Regions from separate parts of the Pseudomonas sp. FG86 genome, predicted to be linked through region 1. Evidence: riboswitches for the same ligand, from Rfam matches in the RefSeq annotation. Region 1 holds a riboswitch; each other region holds the start of a gene.

Region 1 (7,309 bases):
TCTGTACAAGGATTCGGATGTGTATACGGGTGTCGAAGACCCCGAGTTGTAATTGCAGTGTCACAAACCCGGTCGATGGCCGGGTTTGTTGTTTCTGGCGCCTGCGTGTCAAATATTCCGCTTGAATCCAGCAAGTTAACGCAAACCTTTGATTTTGCTTGTGGTCTGTTGCATTGTGCGCCCGGCGTCACGGGTATAAACTTTGCAAACTTTACACAGAGGCCACTAACGGTTCGATTGGAGCCGTTCAGTCAGCATGAAACCGATTCAGCTGCCCCTAGGTGTGCGTCTGCGTGATGACGCCACCTTTATCAATTACTACCCAGGCGCCAATGCCGCTGCACTCGGCTATGTCGAGCGGCTCTGCGAAGCCGACGCCGGGTGGACTGAAAGCCTGATCTATCTGTGGGGCAAGCATGGCGTGGGGCGGACCCACCTGTTGCAAGCCGCATGCCTGCGCTTCGAGCAAATGGGCGAGCCGGCGGTCTACCTGCCCTTGGCCGAGTTGATGGACCGCGGTATCACGATATTCGACAACCTTGAGCAGTATGAGCTGGTGTGCCTGGATGACCTGCAGGCGGTTGCCGGCAAAGCTGATTGGGAAGAGGCGCTGTTTCATCTGTTCAACCGCCTGCGCGACAGCGGCCGCCGCCTGCTGATTGCCGCGTCCACCTCGCCCCGTGAGCTACCGGTCAAACTGGCCGACCTGAAATCGCGCCTGACCCTGGCACTGATCTTCCAGATGCGCCCCCTGTCCGACGAAGACAAGTTGCGAGCCCTGCAATTGCGCGCGTCCCGTCGCGGCCTGCACCTGACCGATGAGGTGGGGCACTTTATCCTCACCCGTGGCACGCGCAGCATGAGCGCATTGTTCGATCTGCTCGAACAGCTCGACCAGGCCTCTTTGCAGGCCCAGCGCAAGCTGACCATTCCCTTCTTGAAAGAAACCCTCGGCTGGTAGTCAGCCCTTGTTTTTCGGGGCTTTCGGCAAATTCCAGGCGCCAGAAAACCTGCGTTTTGGCCGGTTTGGCCGCGCAAAAGGCACGTATAGGGTATTAAGGGCTTAGATGTCATGGCGCAAACAGTAAGTCACATAGATCACGATTGAATTTGCAAATCGATGTGATAGAAGGCATAGTCTCGACTTCTTTACACATCAGCCACGGTCGTGCCCATGCTAAATCGCTTCGCACCCCTCGTGCCTCTCGCACTCGTTACCCTATTGTTTGGTTGCGCCTCCCACCCTCAACAAGTGGCTGAGCAGCACAAAACCCAACAGCAAGCCCAGGCAAAATTTGTTGCTGCACAGTCTTCTACTGTTTACGAAGAAGAAGTGGCAACCGAAAAGGAACTGGCCGACTTTGCCGGCAGCAAGCCTTATCAGCTTCCCGTTCTGGCCGACAGCATCCTCGAACGCGGCATGTCCCTGATCGGTACCCGTTACCGTTTCGGCGGTACCTCTGAAGCCGGTTTCGACTGCAGCGGTTTCATCGGCTACCTGTTTCGTGAAGAAGCTGGCATGAACCTGCCACGCTCCACTCGCGAAATGATCAACGTGAAAGCACCGTTGGTCGCGCGCAACAACCTCAAGCCCGGTGATCTGCTTTTCTTCAGTACTGCAGGCCGTGGTCGTGTCAGTCACGCCGGTATCTACTTGGGCGATAACCAGTTTATCCACTCCAGCAGCCGTCGCAGTGGCGGTGTTCGAGTCGACAACCTGGGTGACAGCTACTGGAGCAAAACCTTTATCGAAGCCAAGCGCGCACTCGCCATGGCCCCGACAACGGTTACCGCCAGCAAGTAAAGTTAAAGTGATACTTGAAGTTTGACGTGTAAGCGCTAGAATCCCTGGATATTGTTGTAATCCGTTCGCGCAAGCTTTGCTTGCGCGTTCTGGTTTTCAGCGTTCGGCAGCGAAAGCCGCATCCAGACCAGGATTGTTCTGCACATGTCGACCTCGGCCCGCCTGATTCTTATTGTTTGCGCCGCGCTCCTCAGCGCCTGCGCAAGCCGCACACCGCCGCCCGCTCACGTAGCGGCCAAGCCTAAGCCGGTGTTCAACTATTCCAGCCAAAGTTTCTCGCCTGCTGCTGAAGATGTGCTCTTCCGCGCGCTGGGCCTGGTCGGCACGCCTTACCGATGGGGCGGCAATACGCCGGATTCGGGTTTTGATTGCAGTGGCTTGATCGGCTTCGTCTACCGCGATGCCGCTGGCATCTCCCTGCCGCGCACCACTCGCGAATTGATCGTGATGCGCGCCCAGGATGTCAGCGAAGAAAACCTGCAGACCGGTGACTTGCTGTTCTTCGCCACCGGTGGTGGATCACAGGTCAGTCATGCCGGGATCTATGTAGGCGAAGGGCGCTTTGTGCATGCGCCACAAACGGGCGGTACGGTGAAGCTGGACACCTTGTCCAAAGCCTATTGGCAGAACGCCTACCTGAGTGCCAAGCGCGTATTGCCGGCTGAGCACTTGGCCCGCAATCCCTAAGCCAGACACCGAACCCAATGTGGGAGGGGGCTTGCTCCCGATAGCGGTGTGTCAGTCACTGAATGCATGGACTGACACGCCCTCATCGGCAGCAAGCTCCCTCCCACATTTTTTGTGGTGGTCTTGAGAAAAGTTACTTAACTGCAGACACCCGCCACACCTTATTCCCCACATCATCCGCCACCAGCAGGTCCCCCTGCTGATCGATCACCACACCCACCGGCCGGCCCATAGCGTTCTCATCCTTGTCGAGGAACCCGGTCAGCACGTCCACTGGCTGCCCCTTGGGTTTGCCACCTTCGAACGGCACAAAGATCACCTTGTAGCCACTGTGCGGCTTGCGGTTCCATGACCCGTGCTGGCCGATAAAGGCGCCGTTGACGAACGGTGCAGGTAATTTGCTGCCTTCGGCGAAGGTCAGCCCCAGCGAAGCGGTATGCGGGCCGACGGCGTAGTCTGGTGCGATCGCCTTGGCGACCAGGGCCGGGTCCTGTGGTGTGACACGCACATCCACATGTTGCCCGTAGTAGCTGAATGGCCAGCCATAAAACGCGCCATCCTTGACCGAGGTGATGTAGTCCGGCACCAGGTCGCTGCCGATCTCATCGCGCTCGTTGACCGCGGTCCACAGCTTGCCGCTCTGCGGTTCCCAGGCCATGCCGTTGGGGTTGCGCAGGCCCGAAGCGAAAATCCGGTGCTGGCCACTGGCGCGATCGACTTCCCAGATCGCCGCCCGACCTTGTTCCGCTTCCAGGCCGTTCTCGCCGACGTTGCTGTTGGAACCGACGCTCACATACAACTTGCTGCCGTCCTTGCTGGCCACCACGTTTTTCGTCCAGTGGTGGTTGATGCTGCCGCCCGGCAGGTCGACCACCGTGGTGCCGGCCTGCGTGATTGCGGTTTCGCCCGGTTGATAGGGAAAGCGCAGCAGCTTGTCTGAGTCGGCCACGTAGAGGTCGTTGCCCACCAGGGTCATGCCGAACGGCGAGTTGAGATTCTCCAGGAAGACCGTGCGGGTCTCGGCGACGCCATCGTGATCGGCATCGCGCAGCAAGGTGATGCGGTTCGGGCTGGGCACGCCGGCACCGGCACGGCCCATGACCTTTTCCATTACCCAGCCGCGAATGCCCTTGGCGTCATCCGGCTTGGGCGGCGCATTGGTTTCGGCCACCAACACATCGCCATTGGGTAGCACATACAGCCAGCGAGGGTGATCCAGGCCTTCGGCGAACGCTGTCACTTGGGTGCCCGCGGCGGCGGTTGGCTTCATGCCATCAGGCCAGCCAATGGCTGGGGCGATATTCACGGTGGGGATCAGGGTCTTGTTGGGCTCTGGCAGTTGGGGCGAAGGGCCGGTGCCATCCGATACCTTCAAGGTCGAGCTTTCTCCGCAGGCAGCGAGGGTGCCTGCGACCATGATCAGTAGGGCGAGTCTTGTTTTATGCATGGTTTTCTCCTGAATGCCTGTAAGGGTAGAGGAGTGCTGCGGCACGATGGTTCAAGTGCAAGGCCAGCTTTAATTGACGCTCCCCCCCCAACCCACTAACCTTCGCGACTTGTTTCAGGTGCTCTGTGACCCAAGGGTCGACTGAGTGAAACAGGGAAGCCGGTGAGTGAGCGCACTTGTACACAGTGTTGCCGCAATTCCGGCGCTGCCCCCGCAACGGTAAATGAGTCAAGACGGTGCTATTGGCCACTGTATCGCGCTGCGATATGGGAAGGCGCAGCGTCGGCCTGCTTTCTATAAAGCGAGCCACTCATGAGTCCGGAGACCGGCCTGGATCATCCAACAGCATCACGGTGGGCGATGCTTGGCTGTCTGTTTTTGTTTTTTCCTGCCCGCCGTTTTTGTCCAGCCCCAACGGAGAGCTGCCATGACCGATTCCCCCGACCGCGACGAACGCCACCTGGCGCGCATGCTGCGCAAAAAAGCCGTGATTGACGAGCGCATTGCCAATTCCCCGAACGAATGCGGTTTGCTGCTGGTGCTGACCGGCAACGGCAAAGGCAAAAGCAGCTCTGCGTTCGGCATGCTCGCGCGCGCCATGGGCCACGGCATGCAGTGCGGCGTGGTGCAGTTCATCAAAGGCCGTAACAGCACCGGCGAAGAATTGTTCTTCCGGCGCTTCCCCGAACAAGTGCGCTTTCACGTCATGGGCGAAGGCTTCACCTGGGAAACCCAGGACCGCCAGCGCGACATCGCCGCCGCCGAGGCCGCCTGGGCCGTGTCTCGCGAACTGCTGCAAGACCCGAGCATCGGCCTGGTGGTGTTGGATGAACTGAACATCGCCCTCAAGCATGGCTACCTCGACCTGGACCAGGTACTGAGCGACCTGCAAGCCCGTCCGCCGATGCAGCACGTGGTGGTTACCGGCCGTGGCGCCAAGCCGGAGTTGATCGAGATGGGTGACACCGTCACCGAAATGGGCATGCTCAAGCACGCGTTCCAGGCCGGTATCAAGGCACAGAAGGGCGTCGAACTTTGAATCAGCCCCGTCATTGTCCGGCCGTACTGATCGCCGCACCGGCGTCCGGCCAGGGCAAAACCACGGTCACCGCTGCGCTGGCCCGTTTGCACCGCAACCTGGGGCGCAAGGTACGCGTGTTCAAATGCGGCCCGGACTTCCTCGACCCGATGATCCACGAACGCGCCAGCGGTGCGCCGGTGTATCAGTTGGATATGTGGATGGTTGGCGAGCAGGAAAGTCGTCGCTTGCTGTGGGAAGCGGCAGGGGAGGCCGACCTGATCCTGATCGAAGGCGTCATGGGCCTGTTTGACGGTACGCCGTCCAGCGCTGACCTGGCGCGGCACTTCGGTGTGCCGGTGCTGGCGGTGATCGACGGCACCGCCATGGCCCAGACCTTCGGTGCCCTGGCCCTGGGCCTGGCGCGTTATCAGCCGGACTTGCCGTTTGCCGGTGTGTTGGCCAACCGTGTCGGCACCCTGCGCCATGCGCAACTGCTCGAAGGGAGCCTCACCGAAGGCTTGCGCTGGTACGGCGCGTTGTCCCGTGAAACCGGGATTGAGTTGCCCAGCCGCCATCTTGGCCTGGTGCAAGCCAGCGAACTGAATGATCTCGACGTCCGCCTGGACGCCGCTGCCCAGGCCCTGGGCAACAGTTGTGAAGTTGCCTTGCCGCCGCCGGTGACCTTCGCCGCGCCTGAAGTGATCGAAGCCGAACCGCTGCTCGCCGGTGTGCGCATCGCCGTGGCCCGTGACGAAGCCTTTGCCTTCACCTATGGCGCCAGCCTGGATCTATTGCGGGCGATGGGGGCCGAGTTGCGCTTTTTCTCACCGATTCATGATCGCCAAGTGCCCGAGGCCGACAGCCTCTATCTGCCAGGCGGGTACCCGGAGCTGCATCACCAGGCGCTGGCGGAAAACACCTCGATGCTCGATGCCATCCGTGCCCATCATGCTGCCGGTAAACCCTTGCTTGCCGAGTGTGGCGGCATGCTCTACCTGCTGGACTCGCTCACCGATGTCGACGGCACCCGTGCCGAGCTGGTCGGCCTGTTGCAGGGGGATGCGGTGATGCAGAAGAAACTGGCGGCCCTTGCCCTGCAAAGCGTCGAGTTGCCGGAAGGCGTATTGCGCGGGCACACCTACCACCATTCCCTGACCAGCACCGACTGGCAACCGATCGCCCGTGGCTTGAGCCCCAACGGCGGGCGGGGTGCCGAGGCGGTGTATCGGCAAGGGCGGATGACCGCTTCCTACGTGCACTTCTACTTCCCCTCCAATCCCCGTGCGGTTGCCGCGCTGTTTGCGCCCGACCTTGAGTCAGCCCAGTCCCATGAGTGACAACGCTTTCCCCCCGGCCGAGCGCGACGCCGTTTACCGCGCCATCGCCGAACGCCGTGACATGCGCCATTTCACCGGCGGCACGGTGGCCCCGCATTTGCTGCATCGCCTGCTCCAGGCCGCGCATCAGGCGCCCAGCGTCGGCTTGATGCAGCCCTGGCGCTTTATCCGCATCAGCGACCGCCAGCTACGAGGGCAGATCCAGCAACTGGTGGAGGAAGAACGTATACGCACCGCCGAAGCCTTGGGCGAGCGCTCCGATGAATTCATGAAGCTCAAGGTCGAAGGCATCCATGACTGCGCCGAAGTGCTGGTGGCGGCGCTGATGGACGATCGCGAGCGGCATATCTTCGGGCGACGTACCTTGCCGGAAATGGACATGGCCTCCCTGGCCTGCGCGATTCAGAATCTGTGGCTGGCCGCGCGCGTCGAGGGCTTGGGCATGGGCTGGGTCTCGCTGTTCGAACCCCGGGCCCTGGCCGACCTGCTGGGTTTGCCGCCTGGCGCGAAACCCCTGGCGGTGCTGTGCCTGGGGCCGGTCGACGCCTTCTACCCGGCCCCGATGCTGCAGCTCGAAGGCTGGACCGAACCGCGTCCGCTGAGTGACATGTTGTATGAGAATGTGTGGGGAGTAAGTCAATGAGTGTGGCCTTGCTGTGTGTCGCCGCGGTGGCGCTGGATGCGCTGCTGGGTGAACCCAGGCGCTGGCATCCGCTGGTGGCGTTTGGCAATTTCGCCGGACGCATCGAGCAACGTTTCAATAGCGGTGGCCGTGGCTGGCGCAGCCACGGCGTGACCGCGTGGGTGATAGCGGTGGTGCCGTTGACGCTGTTGGCCACCGCGTTGTCGTGGGCACCCTATATCGGTTGGGTGTTGGAGGTGCTCGCACTGTACTGCGCCCTCGGCATGCGCAGCCTTGGCGAGCATGTGATTCCGGTGGCCCAGGCCCTGCGCAGCGATGACCTGGATGAGGCCCGCAAGCGCGTGAGCTACCTGGTCAGCCGCCAGACCAG
Region 2 (7,309 bases), on a different contig from region 1:
GGTACGCCGCCCACGGCCCGGCCATGCTCGCCCCGGAACCGACCCTGGTGGACAACGGCACCGCCCATATCGAATACCGCCCGCTGGGCCCGATCCTCGCCGTGATGCCGTGGAACTTCCCGGTGTGGCAAGTCCTGCGCGGCGCGGTGCCGACGCTGCTCGCCGGCAACACCTACGTGCTCAAACACGCGCCGAATGTCATGGGCAGCGCCTACCTGATGAAAGCCGCGTTCGACAAAGCCGGCTTCGCCGAAGGCTTGTTCGAAGTGCTCAATGTGACCCAGGAAGGCGTGTCAAAAGCCATCGCCGACCCGCGCATCGCCGCCGTTACCCTCACCGGCAGCGTGCGTGCCGGCATGGCCATCGGCTCCCAGGCCGGTGCCGCGCTGAAGAAATGCGTACTGGAATTGGGCGGTTCCGACCCGTTCATCGTGCTCAACGATGCCGACCTCGATGCCGCCGTCCAGGCCGCCGTGATCGGCCGCTTCCAGAACAGCGGCCAAGTCTGCGCCGCGGCCAAGCGCCTGATCGTCGAATCGGGTGTGGTGGAGGCCTTCACCGCCAAGTTTGTCGAAGCCAGCCGTGCCCTGGTGACGGGCGACCCGACCTCGACCGCCACCTACGTCGGCCCCATGGCCCGCTTCGACCTGCGCGACGAACTGCACGCCCAGGTCCAGGCGACCCTGGCGCAAGGCGCGACCCTGCTGCTGGGCGGCGACAAAGTAGCCGGCGCCGGCAACTACTACGCGCCGACCGTACTGGCCGACGTCACCGACCAGATGACCTCGTTCAAAGAGGAACTGTTCGGCCCCGTGGCCTCGATCATCACCGCCCGCGACGCCGACCATGCCGTGGCCCTGGCCAATGACAGCGAGTTCGGCCTCACCGCGAGCATCTTCACCAGGGATTCAGCCAAGGCCCGCGACATTGCGAACCAGCTGGAAACCGGCGGGATCTTCGTGAATGCTTTCAGCGTCTCCGACCCTCGGGTGGCGTTTGGTGGCGTGAAGAAGAGCGGCTTCGGGCGCGAGTTGTCGCACTTTGGCGTGCGCGAGTTCTGCAACGCGCAGACCGTTTGGCTGGATCGCAAGTAAGTTCGGGCAGGCCCTGAACCTGCCTCAACAGCGAATATGCCGCCGCACACACTGCACCAGCCCATCCAGCGCCTGCGACTTCACCGGCGCCAGCACGCAGACCGTGTGCTCACGCTCGCCTTCCGTCACGGTCAACGTGTAATGCACCTGGCTTGGGTTGCCGGGTTCTGGCGCGGTGCTTTGCGGCAACTCAAAGAAGTTTGACGCCTCGATCAGTTGCCGCAATTCCTGCTGGTCCGGCTCGGGCAGCGTGTCCAGCTGCACCGTACGAGGTTTGGCCAGCCCCGGAAAAAACGCCGGCCCGCCGTTTTCCTTGATCGAAATTTGCATGGCTGCTCCTCACCGCACAGGCGGTTTGTCACACATGAATGCCAACCGCTTTCCAGCCCTCCTTGACCGCCTTCTGCTCATCCTTGTTCGCGCCATACAGTCGACCGGCGATATCGTAGGTAATCCGCGCGAAGCGCAGGAACCCTGAGTTCGGCCGCAAGCGCGCATCGCGCAATGCGTCATACCAGATCCGCCCCGCACGTTCCCAGGCAAACCCACCCAGCTTCGTGGCCACCTGATAGAACGCATGGTTGGGAATGCCAGAATTGATATGCACCCCGCCATTGTCCTCGTAAGTCTGTACGAAATCATCCATATGCCCCGGTTGTGGGTCCTTGCCCAGCAACTTGTCGTCAAAGGCAGTACCGGGTGCTTTCATCGAGCGCAGCGCAATGCCTTTGATCTTGTCGGTAAACAACCCTTTGCCGATCAACCAATCGGCATCTTGCGCCTTCTGCTGTAACGAGTACTGTTTGATCAGCGAGCCAAACACATCCGACAACGACTCGTTCAAGGCGCCGGATTGATTGAAATACATCAGTTTGGCTTCATCCTCGGTCACGCCGTGGGCCAATTCATGGCCAATCACATCAAGCGCGATCGTGAACCGGTTGAATAATTGCTGATCGCCATCACCAAACACCATCTGGGTCGAGTTCCAGAACGCATTGTTGTAGTTCTGGCCAAAATGCACGGTCGCGTCCAGCGCCATACCGGCATCGTCGATGGAGTTGCGGTCGAAGACCTGGTCAAAAAAATCGAACGTGGCGCCCAAACCGTCATAAGCTTCGTCTACCGCCGCATCGCCGCTGGCGGGCTGCCCTTCGCCGCGGATCAGCTTGCCTGGCAGGCTATCCGTGCCCTCGGCGCCGTAGATCGAACGCCGTTTGCCGGCGCCCATGGCCAAGGCCATACGGGCCGGGCCATGAGCGGGCTCGGCGACCATGCGCAACGAGCGGAACGTGCTGTCCTTGGCACGGGTACGTAGCGCGACGTCCCGTTGCGTTTTATTACCGTTACGCGCGATCTGGTCGAGGATGTAAGGCGGGATCAAGCAGAAAATCGCCTGGCGCGGGTGGCGAACACACATGGGCTGGCTCCTTTTGGCGGGTAATGAACGTCCGGGTCACCGGTTCAGGATAGCCCTGCTGCGGGCACCTGGCCCTAATTGTCATGAACCTGTGTTGCAGTCGTGTTTACCCAAGACTGCGAGGAACTCGCGATGCCAGCACGCAAAGCCAAAATTGACCTGACCCACCGCCCCCGGCTCGTCGATCTACGCCCGTTGATCCCGGCCACCCCCAGCCTGATGGAAGCCAGGGCGGCGACGCCCCGTGTGACGCCCGCCAAGGATTTGCAGGACCGGCGTGGCTACGCACCCGACTTTCTCAGCGGCTTCGCCGTGCCGTGGCCCACGGTGGATGAGGCATTGGCAACTGACGTCCAGCCGCTGCGCCTGGACTACACGCATTTCTCGGTGACCCTGTCACGTTCCCGACGGATGGCGCTCTATGTGGGCGTGAATATCGACGGCGGACAGGCGGTGGATATCGTTCGCAGCAACGACACCTGGGCCTACGACGGCCGCCTGCCCATCAGCGCGCAGATCGGCGACGAGCTCTACACCAACAACGGCCTGGATCGCGGCCACCTGGTGCGACGACAGGATCCCAACTGGGGCGACGAGGCCAACACCGCCAACCTCGATACGTTCCATTTCACCAATTGCTCGCCGCAGATGAGCGGGTTCAACCAGAAGACCTGGCTGGAGCTCGAAGACTACATTCTCGACAACACACAACGCTGGAAGGCCCGGGCCACGGTGTTTACCGGCCCGGTGTTGGCCGATGACGACCGTGTCTACCGCGGCGTGAAAATCCCCAAGGCATTCTGGAAAGTGGTGGCCTACCTCGGCGACGACGGCAAGCCCTCTGCCAGCGCCTACATGATCGACCAGAGCCGTGAACTCGGTCAGCTTGATCTGGTATTTGGCCAACTGCGGACCTACCGGCGCAGTGTGATCCAGATCGAGCAATTGACCGGCATCCGTTTCGCCAACCTGGCCGACTACGACGGTTTCAGCAATGAAGAGCGCGCAACGGGGACGCGAATTGAAGCACTGATCCGCGGCCCTGAAGATATACGCCTCTGACCGGCTACCGCGGCTTTATGTGGGCGCGAGCCTGCACGCGCCTACAGAAAGCCGCCATTCGGTTCCCCCTCCCCAGCCCAATCGACTACCATACTGCGCCGGTTCCCAAACGGGACTAATAGGGAATCCGAAGCGCGGTACCCCCGCGTCAATCGGAACTGCCCCCGCAACTGTAGATGCCGAGCCTGCTCCTCAACGCCACTGGATACCCTCCGGGAAGGCTGGAGCCGGGTGAAGACGCATCAGTCAGGAGACCTGCCGGCCCAGTAAAACCACTAACCGGCGGGGTGTCCGGGAAGGACATCCTTGGCTGCCTCCACCGCAGCGTCCGAGGGCGTATTTCCGAACCGTACCTCCCCAGTTCCACGTACGGCTCCCAGGAGATTGCCCCATGCTGCCACGCGTTACCGCCTTGCTCACCGGCCTGGGCTTCTGTGCCCTGGCCCAGGCGACGCCCACCCACTACCCGCTGACGCTGGAGAACTGCGGCAGCACCCTGACCTTTCAGCAAGCGCCCACCCGCAGCGTAACCATTGGCCAGGCGGCGACCGAAATGCTCTACGCCCTGGGTGTGGGCAACACAGTGGTCGGCACGGCGTTGTGGTTCAACAACGTGTTGCCGCAGTTCAAGGCACAGAACGACACCATCGAGCGCCTGGCCAACAATGAGCCAAGCTTCGAAGCGGTCATTGCCAAGCGCCCGCAACTGGTGGCCGCCGAGTTGGAATGGGTGGTTGGCCCACAAGGCGTGGTCGGCACCCGCGAGCAGTTTCATGAATTGAAGATCCCCACCTACCTGCTGCCGTCCGACTGCGAAGGCAAGAACAACCTGGTGGGCGCCGACGGCACACGCCTGGAGCCGTTCCGCATCGACACCATATATAAAAGCATCAGCCAACTGGCCGAGATTTTCGACGTGCCGGACCGCGGCCAGCAACTGAACGAGGCGCTCAAGGCGCGCCTGGCCAAGTCCGTCGCCACCGCCCGCAACAAAGGCCTCAAACAGGCCAGTGCGCTGGTGTGGTTCTCCAGCGCCGAAATGGCCAGCGATCCCTATGTGGCCGGCCACAAGGGTGTCCCCGAATTCATGCTGCAAACCCTCGGCTTGCACAACGTGGTGCAGTCCGATGAAGAGTGGCCCGCCGTCGGCTGGGAAACCCTCGCCAAAGCCAACCCCACCTTCCTGGTGATCGCGCGCATGGACCGCCGCCGCTACCCGGCCGACAACTACGAACAGAAACTGGCCTTCCTGCGCAGCGACCCGGTGACACGCAACATGGACGCGGTGAAACACAACCGCATCATCATCCTTGACGCCATGGCCCTACAGGCCAGCGTGCGTACTTTCGATGGGCTCGACCAACTGGCGAGCGCCATCGACAGCTACGACCTGCCCAAATGAGCAGAACGCTCCTCGCCCTGGCGCTGCTGTTGATCGCCATACTGGCCGGCGTAGCCATCGGCGAAACCGCCATCGAGCCACAGGTAGTGCTCCAGGTGTTGGCCAATAAACTGTGGGCCGCCGGCTACGCGCTGGACCCTATCGACGAAGGCGTGGTGTGGAACTATCGCCTCACTCGCACGCTGGTCGCCGCCGCCTGCGGTGCGGGGCTGGCCACATGCGGGGTGATTCTGCAGTCGTTGTTGCGCAACCCCTTGGCCGATCCCTACCTGCTTGGCATCAGTGCGGGCGCCTCGACCGGTGCAGTCCTGGTGGTGCTGATGGGGGTCGGCGGTGGCTTGATCTCGCTGTCCGCCGGCGCCTTTGCCGGGGCGATGGCGGCGTTTGCGCTGGTGATTTTGCTCGCCCGGGCCAGCGGGTCGTCGAGCGGCACCGGCCAGATCATCCTGGCAGGCATCGCCGGTTCGCAGCTGTTCAACGCGCTGACCGCGTTCCTGATCACCAAGTCCGCCAGCTCCGAACAGGCGCGCGGCATCCTGTTCTGGTTGCTGGGTAATCTCAGCGGCGTGCGTTGGTCGTCGGTGTGGCTGGCGGTACCGGTGGCCGTCGCGGGGTTGGCGGTGTGCCTGTGGCACCGCCGCGCACTGGATGCATTCACCTTCGGCAGCGACTCGGCGGCGTCCCTCGGCATCCCGGTGCGCCGCGTACAGTTTGTGCTGGTGGGCTGCGCGGCGTTGGTCACGGCGGTGATGGTGTCGATTGTCGGCTCCATTGGTTTTGTCGGCCTGGTGATCCCCCACGCCGCACGCCTGTTGCTCGGTACCGGGCACTCACGCTTGCTGCCGGCCAGCGCCTTGGGTGGCGCGTTGTTTTTGATTGCAGCCGATGTGCTGTCACGCACCTTGATCAAGGGCCAGGTCATTCCAGTGGGTGTGGTCACCGCACTCGTCGGCGCGCCGGTATTTGCGCTGATCCTGATCGGCCGGAGGAATGCGCGATGACGGTGCTGAGTTGCACGGCCCTGGGCTTCAAGGTGCGAGAGGCCGAGTTGCTGCGCGATATTCACCTGGAAGTCCAGTCGGGGGAAACCTTGGGTATCGTCGGGCCGAACGGCTCCGGCAAATCGACCCTGCTCAAACTGCTCGCCGGCTTGCGCGCACCGGCCAGCGGCGAGGTGCACCTGGGCGGTGAGCGTTTGGGCGCGCTGTCCCGCCGCGCCATCGCGCAACGCCTGGCGGTGGTGGAGCAACAGGCCGACACCGACGATGCCATCCGCGTCTTCGACGCCGTGGCACTGGGCCGCACACCGTGGTTGTCGGCGCTGAGCCCGTGGTCCAGCGAAGACGATCGCATCGTGCGCCAGGCCCTGCACGACGTCGACGCCACCCACCTGAGCCAACGCGCCTGGCGCAGCCTCTCCGGCGGTGAGCGCCAACGCGTGCACATCGCCCGCGCCCTGGCGCAACGGCCACAGATCCTGTTGCTGGATGAGCCGACCAATCACCTGGACATCCAGCATCAACTGACGATCTTGAAAGGCGTGCAGGCGTTACCCGTCACCACCTTGATCGCCCTGCACGACCTCAACCAGGCGCTGACCTGTGACCGCCTGGCCGTGCTGGATCATGGGCGATTGGTGGCACTGGGCAAACCGCTGGAGGTGCTGACGCCGCAACGCCTGCAGGAAACCTTCGGCGTGCAGGCGCATTACCTGACAGACCCGTTCGACGGCGCGCAGATACTGCGGTTGCGCCCAAACTGAGAGTTAACAACGCGGCCCAACAGTGTCATCGGGGGCGAGCCCTAATGCCAGTCAGTCAAGGAGGAAAACGGTAATTCTGGAGAGCGGGCTAATTGTGGAAAGCGGGCTTGTTGTGGAAAGCGGGCTTGTTGTGGCGAGCGGGCTTGCCCCGCGTTGGGGCGCGAAGCGGCCCCAAAACCTGACGATTTAATAGGCCTGTATAAACGCGGTGGCCTTACTGGGGCTGCTTTGCAGCCCAACGCGGGGCAAGCCCGCTCGCCACAACAAGCCCGCTTCGTTTTCCTCCTTGACTGACTGGCATTAGGGCAAGGCCCGTCATACGAAAGCCCATGATGGGTACCTCTTGAAGCAAGGGCCCATCAGGCAAGAACCGCGGCAGGTTTACGGTGCTACAGCGATCCGGCGCGCGACCCACGCCCGGCTATAGGCCAGCACGTTCTCGGTGATCGCCAACGGAAAATGGATAAACCCATGAGCCGCCTCCGGCAGCAGATGGGCTTCCACCGTCCCCCAGCGCTCAGCGATAAGCAGGGTGTCATCCTTGAGCGGGTCCAATGCCCCCACAAACA
Region 3 (7,309 bases), on a different contig from region 1:
GCCATCGCGTATCTGCGATTCCTTCAAGTCACACAGGTAGGTATCCAGGCGCGGCAACCAGATCGCCGCGTCGGCGTCGCTGTCCAGTTCCAGTTCCTGGTCGATGCGGGTTTCGCGCACCAGCTTGAGGATGTCTTTTTGCAGCTCACGGGCGCGGCGCGGGTCGAGCAATTGCGCCTCGTAGTATTCGTCGGCCAACAGCTCTAGGTCGCGCAACGGCCCATAGGTTTCGGCACGGGTCAGCGGCGGCATCAGGTGATCGATGATCACCGCCTGGGTGCGGCGCTTGGCTTGGGCGCCCTCGCCCGGGTCGTTGACGATAAACGGGTAGATATTCGGCAGCGGGCCCAGCAACGCGTCGGGCCAGCAGTTTTCCGACAGCCCCACGCCCTTGCCCGGCAGCCATTCCAGGTTGCCGTGCTTGCCGACATGGATCACGCCGTGGGCGCCGTAGGTGTGGCGCAACCAGAAGTAAAACGCCAGGTAAGCATGCGGCGGTACCAGGTCCGGGTCGTGATACACCGCGCTGGCGTCCACCTGGTAGCCGCGTGCGGGCTGGATACCGACGAACGTCTGGCCCAGGCGCAGGCCGGCAATCATCAGGCGGCCGTCGCGACACATCGGGTCGTTGTCGGGCGAGCCCCAGCGCGCCAGTACCGCTTGGCGGTTGGCCTCGGGCAAGCGGCTGAACATCACCGCGTAGTCGTCCAGCCCCAGGCTTTGGTGGCAGGGGCGCAGGTCGAGGCTGTCCAGGTCGTTGGTGACACCGCCGAGCAGTTCATGGATCAGCGCCGTGCCGCTGTCGGGAAGCGTCTCCGGCACCGGGTAACCTTCGCTGTGCAGGGCGCGCAGGATATTCAGCGCGGCGGCCGGGGTATCCAGGCCCACGCCGTTGCCGATGCGGCCATCACGGGTCGGGTAGTTGGCCAGGATCAGCGCGATACGCTTATCCCCATTCGGCACCCGCGCCAGTTCGACCCAACGTCGCGCCAGTTCGGCAACAAAGTCCATACGCTCGGGCGCGGCGCGGTAGCACACCACGTCCGACTGGCTGCGCTCACTGCGCCAGGCCAGGTCCTTGAAGCTGATCGGCCGGCTGATAATCCGCCCGTCCAGCTCCGGCAAGGCAATGTGCATCGCCAGGTCGCGCGGGCCGAGGCCTTGTTCGCTGGCTTGCCAGCCGGGTTGGTTGTCCTGGGCGCAGATCGCCTGGATCACCGGGATATTGCGGCGAAACGGGCGTAGATGGGGGGCTTCGGGGCTGGATTGGGCAAAGCCGGTGGTGTTCAGAATCACCGCCGCATTGACTTCATCCAGCCAATCCTCGACCACCGCCAGGCAGCCGGGCTCTTTCAAACTGGCCACCGCCACCGGCAACGGGTTAAGGCCCGCTGCCTGCAAACGCTGGCAGAACACATCGATAAAGCCGGTATTGGCCGCCTGCAAATGAGAGCGATAGAACAGCACCGCCGCCACCGGAAACTCCGGGTGCCACTCCATTTGCCAGTCATTGAGGCGGGCATTGGCCTGATGCGGGTGATAAATCGCAGTGCGCGGCAGAGTGTGTGGCTCGGCCCAGGCGTAGTCACGCTGCAGATAAGCGCTGGCCAGGCAGCGATAAAAATCCAGGGCATTGCCCAGGCCACCCTGGCGCAGGTACTGCCACAAGCGGTCGCGGGCCTCAGCGGCCACGGTGCTGAGGCCGCTGAGTTCCGGGTCAGGGCGGTCATCACCGGGCACCAGGATCAACGTGACGCCGCGCTCGGCCAGCGCCACCAGGCGCTCGATACCGTAGCGCCAATACCCGATGCCACCATGCAGCGAAATCAGGATGACCTTGGCATGGCGCAGCACTTCATCGACATACAGATCGACCGAGGCGTGGTTCTGCACCTGCATGGGGTTGGCCAGGCGCAGGCTCGGGTAGTCCTCGGGCAACTGCTGGGCGGCTTCGGCCAGCAGCGCCAGGCTGGAATCGCCGCTGCACAGAATCACCAGCTCGGCGGGGGTTTGCCCCAGGTCGGCGATATTGTCGTCCGCGACGAAGCCGCCGGGTTGAGTCCTGAGCAGGTGCATGGGTTAAACGTTGAGCGCTGCGCGCAATTGCGCTTCGAGGCCGGCCGCGTCCAGCGCCTGGCCGATCAGCACCAGGCGCGTGATGCGTGCCTCGTCGGCCCCCCAGGCGCGGTCGAAGTGCTTGTCGAAACGCGTGCCCACGCCCTGGATCAGCAGGCGCATCGGCTTGTTCGGAATCGCCGCGAAGCCTTTGACACGCAGGATGCCGTGCTGCACCACCAACTGGGTCAGCGCGTCGAGCAGCAGCGCCTCATCGGCCTGAGGCAGGTCGATGGAGATGGAGTCGAACGCGTCGTGATCGTGGTCATGGTCGTCTTCACCGTCGTGGTGATGATCGTGATGGCTGTGGCGGCCGTCGATATGCTCTTCGGAGCCGGCGCCCAGGCCGATCAGCACGTCCAGGGGCAGGCGACCGCTGCTGGCTTCGACGATCTTCACCGCGGGTGGCAGCTCTTCGGCCACTTCCAGGCGCACGCGGGCCAGGTCCTCGGGGTTGATCATGTCGCACTTGTTGAGGATCACCAGGTCGGCGCTGGCCAACTGGTCGGCGAACAGTTCATGCAACGGGGATTCGTGGTCCAGGTTCGGATCAAGCTTGCGCTGGGCATCGACCTGGTCCGGGAAGGCGGCGAAGGTGCCGGCGGCCACCGCCGGGCTGTCGACCACGGTGATCACCGCGTCGACGGTGCAGGCGCTGCGGATTTCCGGCCACTGGAAGGCTTGCACCAGGGGCTTGGGCAAGGCCAGGCCCGAGGTTTCGATGAGGATATGGTCGAGGTCGCCGCGACGGGCCACCAGTTCGCGCATCACCGGAAAGAACTCTTCCTGGACGGTGCAGCACAGGCAGCCGTTCGCCAGTTCATACACGCGGCCGTTGGCTTCTTCCTCGGTGCAACCGATCGAGCATTGCTTGAGGATCTCACCGTCAATGCCCAACTCGCCGAATTCGTTGACGATCACCGCAATGCGACGGCCCTGGGCGTTGTCGAGCATGTGGCGCAGCAAGGTGGTTTTGCCCGAGCCGAGAAAGCCGGTAACGATAGTGACGGGAAGTTTGGCCAGTGTTTTCATCGGATGCCCTTGGGGGCGGGCATACGGGACGATAGGCCCTGCGTGGCGCGCAGCAGCAGATTTCGTCACCGGATCACCCCGCCCGGTTGAATTGGAAAATCGGTTGCGAGGCAGGTCTCCTGGCTTGGGGCTTGCGGATCTTGCGACCGGCGCTGGCTGCGCCTTCCCGCCGTAATGGCAGTGGCGTGGCAGTCAGATAAACCCTTCACAGTTGCGGGGGCAGCCGCGGCTTGAACCGCGTTCCCTTCTTAGCTTCGGCCTGGGCCGAAGAACCTCGAAGGTGCAAGGCTACAGGGGCTCGGTCAATTTGACTACCGTCGCTCTGCATGCTTTCCTACACGCCTTGTTTCGGGTGCCCTTCACAGGGTGAAACGGGAAACCGGTGAGTCATAGCCTTATGACCAGTCCGGTGCTGCCCCCGCAACGGTAAGCGAGTGAAGCGTCAGATCCACTGTGCCTGTACGGCATGGGAAGGCGACGCTTTATAGACCCAGTGTCCCTCGCAAGCCCGGAGACCGGCCCGAATAACATCAGATAACAAACCCGCGGTGGGCGGGCGCTGTTAAAACCCTGCGTGCCCGGCTCGCGGGGTTTGCATGCGCTCGTTTCACCCTGAACACGATAGGGACGCGCCATGTCGATCATCAGCAGCACTTCGCACACCGCCAGCAGTACCGCCACCCTCAGCCAACGCCTGACCGCCGCCATCGGCGCCTCGATCCTGGGCGCGTGCCTGGTGTATTTCGCCGGGTTCTCGCATATCGAGGCGGTGCACAACGCAGCCCACGATACCCGCCACAGCGCCGCGTTCCCGTGCCACTGAGACCTGCCGACATGATCAAACGTATTGCGCAAACCGCAGGGTTCACCGGCTTGCTGGCCGCCCTGCTGCTGACCCTGCTGCAAAGCTTCTGGGTCGCTCCGCTGATTCTGCAGGCGGAAACTTTCGAAAAGGCCCCGGCCGCGACTGAAGTCGTGCACGAGCATGCCGCTGGCGCCGCTGCGCACACCCACGACGCCGAAGCCTGGGAACCGGAAGACGGCTGGCAGCGCGTGCTGTCGACCACCGGCGGCAACCTGGTGGTCGCCGTCGGCTTCGCCCTGATGCTGGCCGGCCTCTATACCCTGCGCGCACCGACCCGCACGGCCCAAGGCTTGCTGTGGGGCCTGGCCGGCTACGCGACCTTTGTGTTGGCGCCGACCCTGGGCCTGCCGCCCGAGCTGCCGGGCACGGCCGCCGCCGACCTGGCGCAACGCCAGATCTGGTGGATCGGCACGGCCGCCTCCACTGCGGCCGGTATTGCGCTGTTGGTGTTCGGTGGCAACTGGCTGCTTAAAGGGCTGGGCGTGGCGATCCTCGTGGTGCCTCACGTAATCGGCGCCCCGCAGCCGCAAGTGCATTCGATGCTGGCGCCAGAGGCACTGGAAGCACAATTCAAGATCGCCTCGCAGTTGACCAACGTCGCCTTCTGGCTGGCCCTGGGCCTGATCAGCGCCTGGTTGTTTCGCCGCAACCGCGACGATCAATACTCGGCATGAAACTCGCGGTCGGCCTCGGTTGCCAGCGGGGCTGCGAATTGCACGCCCTGCTGGCGCTGTTTGACACGGCCCTCGCCGAAGCGGGTATCGAGCGCCAGCACATCACCGCACTGGCGAGTCTCGACCGCAAACAGGACGAGCCGGGGTTACTGGCCCTGGCGCGCAGGTTGAACCTGCCATTGCAGTGCTTCAGCGCCGAACAGTTGGCCGCGTATGAAGGCCGTCTGAGCCATAAATCAGCGGTCGCCTTTGCCCACACCGGCTGTTACGGCATCGCCGAAAGCGCCGCCCTGGCCCTGGCCGAACAGCTCTCCCCAGGCCCCGCCCGCTTGCTGATCACCCGCAAGAAAACCGCCCAGGCCACCTTTGCATTGGCCTGCGCCGGCTGAAAAATCGATAATTGCGTCTTCCGATCATGAGCAATCTTCATGCTCGCCCGTTTTTCGACAGGAATCCTCCATGACCGTCTACTTCATCGGTGCCGGCCCCGGCGACCCGGAATTGATCACTGTCAAAGGCCAACGGCTGATCCGCAGTTGCCCGGTGATCATCTATGCCGGTTCGCTGGTACCGGCGGCCGTGCTGGAGGGGCATCAAGCGCAACAGGTGGTCAACAGCGCCGAACTGCACCTGGAGCAGATCATCGAGCTGATCAAGGCCGCCCACGCCAACGGCCAGGATGTGGCGCGGGTGCATTCCGGCGATCCGAGCCTGTATGGGGCGATCGGCGAGCAGATTCGTCATCTGCGCGAGCTGGGCATCCCGTTCCAGATCATTCCGGGCGTGACCGCAGTCGCCGCCTGTGCCGCGCTGCTGGAGACCGAACTGACCTTGCCGGACATCGCCCAGAGCGTAATCCTGACCCGTTACGCCGATAAAACCCGCATGCCAGCCGGCGAGGACTTCGACAGCCTGGCCCGCCACGGCACCACCATGGCGATCCACCTGGGGGTCAACCACCTGGAGAAGATCGTCGCAGAGCTGCTGCCGCACTATGGCGCGGATTGCCCGATTGCCGTGGTGCACCGGGCAACCTGGCCGGATCAGGATTGGGCGGTGGGCACACTCAGCGATATTGCCGACAAAGTCGCCGCCAAGGGCTTTCGGCGTACGGCGCTGATCGTGGTGGGCCGGGTGCTGGCGAGTGACAGTTTCAGTGAGTCGTCGTTGTATCGGGCGGGGCATGCGCACCTTTATCGACCTTGATAATTCACTTTATAAAACTAAAACAATGCATTGATTTAAATTAACAAATGCAAAAAAAATGTGGGAGGGGGCTTGCCCCCGATGGCAGTGTGTCAGCCTGCTCAGGAGGCGACTGAGGCACCGCTATCGGGGGCAAGCCCCCTCCCACACTTGATCTTTCTTGCCAGGGAGATAGCGTCAGCAGTCGAGTTTGAATGTTTAATTCATCAACAACACACTGATTTAACTGAATAAATGCACAAAATGTGGGAGGGGGCTTGCCCCCGATGGCAGTGTGTCAGCCTGCTCAAGAAGCGACTGAGGCACCGCTATCGGGGGCAAGCCCCCTCCCACACTTGATCTTCGGCGTTAGATAGATTGCATAAATAGCTGAATTTTAAGAATAAAAAAAACGGCGCTCACGGGGCGCCGTTTTTTGTTCGCAGTGAACGCCTTACTCAGTAGTAGGCATTTTCTTTCTGCGTGTGGTCGGTCACGTCGCGTACGCCCTTGAGCTCCGGAATCCGCTCCAGCAGGGTGCGCTCGATGCCTTCGCGCAACGTCACGTCGGCCTGGCCGCAGCCCTGGCAGCCGCCACCAAACTTGAGCACGGCAATGCCGTCATCCACTACGTCGATCAAGCTGACCTGACCGCCGTGGCTGGCCAGCCCTGGGTTGATCTCGGTTTGCAGGTAGTAGTTGATACGCTCGTTGACCGGGCTGTCGGCGTTGACGTTCGGCACCTTGGCGTTCGGAGCCTTGATGGTCAATTGGCCGCCCATGCGGTCGGTGGCGTAATCCACCACGGCATCGTCAAGGAAGGCTTCGCTGAAGGCATCGATATACGCGGTGAAGCTTTTCAGCCCCAGGGCGGTGTCTTCCGGCTTTTCTTCACCGGGCTTGCAGTAGGCAATGCACGTCTCGGCATACTGGGTGCCAGGCTGGGTGATAAAGACGCGGATACCGATACCTGGGGTGTTCTGCTTGGACAGCAGGTCGGCCAGGTAATCGTGGGCGGCGTCGGTAATGGTTATGGCAGTCATGGAAACTCCTCACAGGCTTGCCGGCAGTTTACGCCAAAATATTACGCAGGTACAAAGTCCCAGTAATTTTGTCGGAAAAGACTCAACAGCCACGTCAGAGGTTTTCATAGCGGTTCATATCCAGCACCCCTTCTTCCACCGGCGTGGTTTCGCGGATGTAGGTCGACAGGTCATGGAAGTACTGCCAGAACTGCGGATGACTGCGACGTATGCCCCAGCGGTCGACAATCTTCTCGAAACCCTGGGCGTCCCTGGCGTCCTCCATGGCCGCGACGAACTCCGGCACTTGCTCGGCTGGCACATTGAACATGAAGTTCGGGTAGCTGCCGAGCACCCCTGGGTAGATCGTCAGCGTATCCAGGCCCGGCTGATAGCGATAAGCCTCACCCAGCATG

The links. A riboswitch is a leader RNA that binds a small molecule or an ion and turns the genes downstream of it on or off. The one in region 1 is predicted to bind cobalamin.
Region 2: it holds a riboswitch for cobalamin, as region 1 does, so the genes downstream of both, ACODSV_RS32395 (ABC transporter substrate-binding protein) here and cobO (cob(I)yrinic acid a,c-diamide adenosyltransferase) in region 1, are expected to answer to the same signal.
Region 3: it holds a riboswitch for cobalamin, as region 1 does, so the genes downstream of both, cobW (cobalamin biosynthesis protein CobW) here and cobO (cob(I)yrinic acid a,c-diamide adenosyltransferase) in region 1, are expected to answer to the same signal.

What each region holds. Positions count from the first base shown of each region.
Region 1 is NZ_JBMDIS010000006.1:56,265-63,573, reverse strand. Features, by position in the region: gene ACODSV_RS05890 (AI-2E family transporter) at 1-52, shown strand, start outside; gene hda (DnaA regulatory inactivator Hda) at 257-961, shown strand; gene ACODSV_RS05880 (C40 family peptidase) at 1,175-1,804, shown strand; gene ACODSV_RS05875 (C40 family peptidase) at 1,949-2,491, shown strand; gene ACODSV_RS05870 (PQQ-dependent sugar dehydrogenase) at 2,625-3,938, opposite strand; cobalamin riboswitch at 4,038-4,286, shown strand; gene cobO (cob(I)yrinic acid a,c-diamide adenosyltransferase) at 4,366-4,977, shown strand; gene ACODSV_RS05860 (cobyrinic acid a,c-diamide synthase CobB) at 4,974-6,296, shown strand; gene bluB (5,6-dimethylbenzimidazole synthase) at 6,289-6,939, shown strand; gene cbiB (adenosylcobinamide-phosphate synthase CbiB) at 6,936-7,309, shown strand, end outside.
Region 2 is NZ_JBMDIS010000104.1:7,288-14,596, forward strand. Features, by position in the region: gene ACODSV_RS32375 (aldehyde dehydrogenase family protein) at 1-1,094, shown strand, start outside; gene ACODSV_RS32380 (protealysin inhibitor emfourin) at 1,119-1,424, opposite strand; gene ACODSV_RS32385 (M4 family metallopeptidase) at 1,453-2,514, opposite strand; gene ACODSV_RS32390 (DNA/RNA non-specific endonuclease) at 2,647-3,576, shown strand; cobalamin riboswitch at 3,659-3,853, shown strand; gene ACODSV_RS32395 (ABC transporter substrate-binding protein) at 3,968-4,978, shown strand; gene ACODSV_RS32400 (FecCD family ABC transporter permease) at 4,975-5,979, shown strand; gene ACODSV_RS32405 (ABC transporter ATP-binding protein) at 5,976-6,740, shown strand; gene ACODSV_RS32410 (alpha/beta hydrolase fold domain-containing protein) at 7,122-7,309, opposite strand, start outside.
Region 3 is NZ_JBMDIS010000029.1:45,707-53,015, forward strand. Features, by position in the region: gene cobN (cobaltochelatase subunit CobN) at 1-2,076, opposite strand, end outside; gene cobW (cobalamin biosynthesis protein CobW) at 2,080-3,147, opposite strand; cobalamin riboswitch at 3,240-3,439, opposite strand; cobalamin riboswitch at 3,481-3,685, shown strand; gene ACODSV_RS19245 (CbtB domain-containing protein) at 3,782-3,970, shown strand; gene ACODSV_RS19250 (CbtA family protein) at 3,982-4,686, shown strand; gene ACODSV_RS19255 (cobalamin biosynthesis protein) at 4,683-5,075, shown strand; gene cobM (precorrin-4 C(11)-methyltransferase) at 5,146-5,892, shown strand; gene nfuA (Fe-S biogenesis protein NfuA) at 6,330-6,914, opposite strand; gene ACODSV_RS19270 (fatty acid cis/trans isomerase) at 7,009-7,309, opposite strand, start outside.